DNA from 2 places in the Paenibacillus yanchengensis genome. Region 2 is predicted to be linked to the other one. Evidence: riboswitches for the same ligand, from Rfam matches in the RefSeq annotation. Region 2 holds a riboswitch; the other holds the start of a gene.
The links. Region 2 has a riboswitch for thiamine pyrophosphate ahead of ACFSTH_RS00945 (ABC transporter substrate-binding protein). Riboswitches for the same ligand answer to the same signal wherever they lie in the genome.
Positions count from the first base shown of each region.

Region 1: it holds a riboswitch for thiamine pyrophosphate, as region 2 does, so the genes downstream of both, ACFSTH_RS06930 (ABC transporter substrate-binding protein) here and ACFSTH_RS00945 (ABC transporter substrate-binding protein) in region 2, are expected to answer to the same signal.

Region 1 is NZ_JBHUMH010000015.1:19,314-22,481, forward strand. Features, by position in the region: gene ACFSTH_RS06920 (ABC transporter permease) at 1-442, opposite strand, end outside; gene ACFSTH_RS06925 (thiamine-binding protein) at 445-729, opposite strand; gene ACFSTH_RS06930 (ABC transporter substrate-binding protein) at 818-1,864, opposite strand; TPP riboswitch at 1,998-2,110, opposite strand; gene ACFSTH_RS06935 (acyl-CoA dehydrogenase) at 2,227-3,168, shown strand, end outside.
Region 2 is NZ_JBHUMH010000006.1:44,285-47,452, forward strand. Features, by position in the region: gene ACFSTH_RS00935 (helix-turn-helix transcriptional regulator) at 205-1,101, shown strand; gene ACFSTH_RS00940 (GyrI-like domain-containing protein) at 1,169-1,609, shown strand; TPP riboswitch at 1,715-1,822, shown strand; gene ACFSTH_RS00945 (ABC transporter substrate-binding protein) at 1,940-2,938, shown strand; gene ACFSTH_RS00950 (ABC transporter permease) at 2,961-3,168, shown strand, end outside.

The DNA.
Region 1 (3,168 bases), on a different contig from region 2:
CAAATCCATTTAAAGTCGATAACGTAATTGGAAAAAAACAAACGATGATGATCATAATCATTTTAGGTAATAAACCAAAACCAAACCATAACATCAACAATGGAGCGAGCGCAATGATCGGTACATTTTGACTAATAATTAGAAACGGGTACAGTGTTATTTTTACTAGTGGAAAAAAGTGTAGCAGTACCGCCAACATAATACCTACTGTCACGCCTGCTGCAAAACCAACAATGGTCGTTCGCACAGTCTCTACCGTATGACCCCATAGACGAGGAAAGCTATCATATGCTTCTGTAGCAATTTCGACAGGGCTTGGTAGCATCCATTTAGGGATGTGAAATATTAAGGTGGCTAATTGCCACAACACTAAAAATAGAATTGCCGCCCCTATGGGCAGCAACCAGTTTTTCCAGCTCCTAGCATTCGAATTCGATGCCATCGCTACATATACCTTTCCGTTAATCCGGCGATCGAAATACCTTTTGGATCGTAATGAATTTTAATTTGTGAAGAAATACTTACTCCAGCTCCTATCGTTCCTAATTCAATATTCACTTGTTTCACAATGTCCAGAAGCTGTGCTAAGTCCCCTTCCATCGTTGTATCCAATGGTCCTACGACATACTTAACGCCTGAACGTTCAATAATACCGACGACCCGATCAATGTAAGCTGATGAATCTTCCGTCCGAAATATCGTTTCCAAACTCATAATCGCATTAGACATTAGCAATGTTCTCCTCATCTCTAGCAAATAATGAAACGATCTATTATCGTTGCTTTGCTAACTTTTCAATCGTTAACCAGATTAATAATTAATTAGCTTTAGGTAAAAAGGCATTCGTAAACGCCGCCGCTGCATCAAATGTTCCATCTAGTAAATCATATTCTTGCAACCATTTCGCATAGTTTTCCCATACTTCTAATTTCTGAACACCCCACTGCTGCGCGTCATCTTGATAACGAGGGCTTAACCACTTTTGACTAGCCATAACTAATTCCTCATCTAGTTCGGGAACAGCATCTAGCAAAATACGAGCAGACTCATCGGGATGTGCAATAGCGTACTCATAACCTGCTGTTGTTGCTGCCATAAATGCTTTTACCAGTTCGGGCTTCTGTTCTATCGTCTGTTCATTAGAAATAATAACCGGTGTATAATAATCCAATTTGTGTGAATAATCTTTCAAAAAGATGGTGTCAATCTCTATCCCACGAAGCTCCGCTTCAATGCCTGCCCAACCATAATATATCCAAGAAAAATCAATATCTCGTTGTACCGAAGTGAAAAAATCTGCTTCGCCTACATTTAATATTTTCACATCGCTAGCATCTGCTACACCATCTGCCACCATCAATGCTTCAATGATTGCTGGTTCAGCAGCAGCACCGAATCCTCCGAAGGTTTTACCTGCAAAATCTTTTGGCGCTTTAATGTTTTTTTCTACAGGTGCTGCAAATACAGCCGTATTATGTTGAATGACAGCCGCTATCGAAACGACAGGTACTTCTTGCAATCTAGCATCTGTCACTCCTTCTTGAAAACTAACACCAAACTGCGCTTGCCCCGATCCAACAACTGCATTCGGACCACTTGAGCCTGGCAAAATGATATCAACATTTAAACCTTGCTCCGCATAAAAACCTTTATCCCGCGCCACATACAAACCAGTATGATTCGTATTAGGCGACCAGTTAAGTACAAGCGTAACATCCGTTAACTTCTCTTGTTTATTTCCATTTCCCGCTTGTTGCGCTTGATTGTTTCCCTTGTTTGCTTGATTTCCACCAGCACATGCGCTTAATACAACCATCATCGCCAACAACATCACGATCCACTTAGTTGAAACTTTGTTCATCATCTGTCTCCCCCTAGATTGTCTGAAAGTTTTTTTCACCAAAAAAATATACCAAAAAACGCCCCCAGATCTGCGAATGATCCAAGGACGTTGATAACTAAAGATTGTTAAGTGCATTACAAAAAAATGCAGTACAATACTACCAATAGCATGTCCCTCCGCTGGCATTATCCAGATCAGGTAAATGGGTCAGTGTCTTCTGTGGGACACAATCTCAGCCGGCCATATCCAGCACCCCTAGCTCTATTCAATTACGCCTATCATTATAGCCCAAGTGATTACTTTTTGTCTACTTGCAACTTTGCTGCTTTTTACATACACTTTGCATCAGATACTTTTTTAATAGAATAGGAGATTGATCAAACATGTTAGAGCAAACAGTCGTTGAGCAAATTAGAACCACTTCTCTAGAGCAAGAAGCAAGTCGGATATTTGATCCATTCGCACTAGACATCATTCTGGAACAACAGTGGTTCAAACTATTCGTTCCCAAAGCACTCGGCGGTAGCCAAACACCACTCCCAGAAGCTTTGAAACTATATGAATATACATCTTGGGTCGATGGCAGCTTCGGCTGGGCAACTACGATCGGATCTGGTGGTGGATATTTTGCTGGATACATGAAACCTGATGCGGCAAATCAAATATTCTCCCCTGCTAATGCGGTTATCGCTGGTAGCGGTTCTTCGATTGGAACAGCCATTCCTGTTGATGGTGGATACATCGTCAATGGATCGTGGCCCTATTGCAGTGGTTCCACCTATGCCACCACCTTTACCGCTAACTGTACGCTAACAAAAGAAAACCAAGACGATGCGCCATCACCCATTTTCACCATTACTTTAAAACCAGACCAAGTAGAAATTATACCAACATGGGCAGCTTTTGGTCTAAAAACAACGAATAGTCACACGATTGTTGCCCGTGATCAATTTGTACCAGTAGAGCGGACATTCCAGCTAGAAACACAAACGTTATTTTTGGATGACCCATTTTTCAGCTATCCTTTTGTTCCATTCGCTCAAGCTAGTTTTGCAGCAGTTGGTATCGGCATTGCCAAACATCTACTAGACGAAGCATCACAATTTGTGCTGGATCGTCAAGCAGCATGGGAAGCAGCTCATCCGGGTAGATTCTCCTTTGTTACGAGCCGAATAGAACAAGCAAAAATGACGCTGCATGATGCTGTATCTACCTTTTACGCAGTAACTACCGCTTCATGGGAAGCGCATGTTAACGGGGAAACGTTAAGTGAACAGTCGCTACAGCAAGTAACAGAAGTATGCCAACGAGCAGCTCGTATCGCA
Region 2 (3,168 bases):
TCATTTTGCAAGAGCTTTTTCAGGTGTGACAGCTAAAGATATGGTGAAGTATTCAACAATCGGAAGACTGAGCAAGGACGCTTTACATTGCTAGTTAGATCTGAATTGCTATAAAAATCACTCAACAAATATTTGCACTATACTTGATATATAATATAAGTTGTACGTTTATTTTAATAGTGTATATATAAGTAGGGTGATGAGATGCAAATTAATAGGCTTTTTGAAATAGTATATATTTTACTCGATAAAAAGATAGTGACTTCAAATGAACTTGCAGAACATTTTGAGGTGTCGACTCGGACGATTTATCGTGATATAGAAACGTTATCTAGTGCTGGAATTCCAGTATTTATGACCAAAGGTAGAGGTGGTGGGATTAGCCTTTTACCTGATTTTGTACTAAATAAAACGGTGTTTACAGAGGAAGAAAAAAACAGTATTCTATCTTCACTTAAAGCTGTACATTCCGTGGATTTGAGTGAAAGTGACAATGCCATAGCTAAACTTGGTTCATTATTTGGTGGTGAACAAACAGATTGGATTGAAGTGGATTTTTCGTCTTGGGCTAGTGGACAGCATGAAACGGAAACTTTTAATATGATTAAGTCTGCAATATTGTGTAAGGAAGTTATTTCATTCAACTATGCCAGTGCAAAAAGCCAGCAGACAGCTCGTCAAGTAGAGCCTTTAAAACTGTGTTTTAAAAGTGCTGCATGGTATGTATATGGATATTGTAAGGAGAAAAGGGATTTTCGTTTTTTCAAACTAAGAAGAATTAGGGAACTTCGTGTATTAGAACAACACTTCCAGCGGAAATCTCCGAAGCAAGTTTTAGTGAAAGAAAATGTGCCCCCGGGAGAGTATGTTAGATTGAAGCTAAAGTTGTCTGCCGAAGTTGCTTACAGAGTATATGATGAATTCGAAAGCTATGAGCAGCAAGAGGACGGAAGTTTTATTACTGAAATTGACTATCCAAAGGGTGAATGGTTAATTTACTATATTACAACGTTTGGTAGACATTGTGAAGTATTAGCACCGGAAGAAGTAAGAGACGAGGTAAAAAAAGAATTGCAGAACACATTAAAAAATTACGTTTAATATGACAACAAGCTGTCATATTAGACAGAGTATAATAGCCTTATCAAACAGATGGAGGTTATGTAAAGTGAAATATGAAATTGTGCATTTAGAGCAAAAAACAGTTGTAGGTGTTAGTGCAATTACCGGTAATACTGATCCAAACATGGGTGAAATTATTCAAGGGCTTTGGGATAAATTATACCAAAGTGGAATAAATGTTTCGATTGAAAACAAGATTAATCAGTATGCGATTGGACTTTATTCTGATTACTCCAATGACCAGTACTGTGTTACAGTTGGTAACGAGGTTTCCAAAGCGGTCAATGATGAACTAACTACTAAGACGATTCCAGCAGGTAAATACGCAAAGTTTTCTGTACATGGACCGATGGGGACTGTTGTAGCCGAAGCTTGGGGTGAAATCTGGAAAATGGACTTGGATAGAAGTTTTACAGGAGATTTCGAGGAGTATCTTAATAATGATTGGGAAAACACAGATGTTGATATTTATATTGCATTAAAATAAATACTAGCTTTGTAACTTGTTGAAGCTGCTGTCTGTGATTTTCAAGTGTTAGTAACTATAGTCCAATCACTGATTGACAAGTCAATCTAAAGTGTATATGATGTTAACTGTCACTAGGGGAGCCCACATTATGGGCTGAGACTGAAATTAAATTCGGGACCCTTCGAACCTGATCTGGACTATACCAGCGTAGGGAAGTGGGCAGTTTCGATTACATCTGTAACGAATCCAGCCATTTCTTTCGAGGAATGGCTTTTTTTCATGCCATCTCCGGGAGTGACCCATTATAGTATTATAAAAAAAGAGTGGGAGTGTTTCATTGTGAGAAAGATGGTATTCATATGTACAAGCTTAATGATGTTGTTCCTTGTTATGGCAGGATGTAGTGGGGCCAAGCAAGTGACGGAAGGCGAGAAAGAGTCGAGCAATGAATTGATTGATGTTAAAATGATGATTGATTGGACGCCTAATACGAATCATACTGGGATTTTTGTAGCGCTGGAAAATGGATTTTATAAAAAGCATGGACTGAATGTCACCATTATTAATCCTGGAGATATTCCCCCAGAGCAAGTCGTTGCTGCTGGAACAGTTGAGTTTGGAATCGGAAATCAAGAAAATGTGACGCAAGCACGCATTCAAGATGTCCCGCTCGTTTCGCTTGCAGCCATCATTCAGCATAATACTTCTGGTTTTGCTGCACCTGCTAGTAAAAATATCAAATCACCTAAAGATTTTGCTGGAAAAGTATATGGCAGTTATGGAGGCGAGCCTGAGAGAGCCATTATTAAAACACTAATGGAAGAAGAGGGCGCTGATGTTGAACAAGTGAAGTTCGTGAATGTCGGGACTACGGAGTTTTTCGCTGCTGTTGAAAAGGATATTGATTTTTTATGGGTGTTTTATGCTTGGACTGGTATCGAGGCAGAGCTTCGTAACGAGCCGATTGATATGATTTATGTGAATGAGTTTTCAGATAAACTAGATTACTATACACCAGTTATTGTGACCAATGAGCAGATGATAAACGAGCAGGCGGATGTTGTTAAAGCATTTATGGCAGCGACATCGGAAGGTTATGAGTTTGCAATAGACAATCCAGAAGAAGCAGCCAAAGTGTTGCTGAAAGCAGCGCCTGAATTAGACGAAGAGCTTGTTATTGCTAGTCAGAAGTGGCTCAGTCCACGCTACAAAGAAGATGCGCCTCGCTGGGGTGAGCAAAGACGGGAAGTATGGCAGCTCTATGGCGAGTGGATGTACGACAATGGTTTAATAGAGAAACAGCTTGAAGTGGATCAAGCGTATACGAATGAATTTTTACCTAAATAATCTTATTGAGGGAATAGTGATTATGTTGCTGCGATGGATTAGATTAGTTTGGCTGCCCTTTGTGGTCGTATTATTAACTCTGATTGCTTGGCAACTGTATGTTGATTGGAGCGGGATGAAAAAACATATATTACCAAGCCCGCTAGATGTGCTGCATACTGTGGTCACTAGCTTTCCAATGATGTGGCCACATATTACAGCTACGATGTATATTGCTATTACAGGGTATC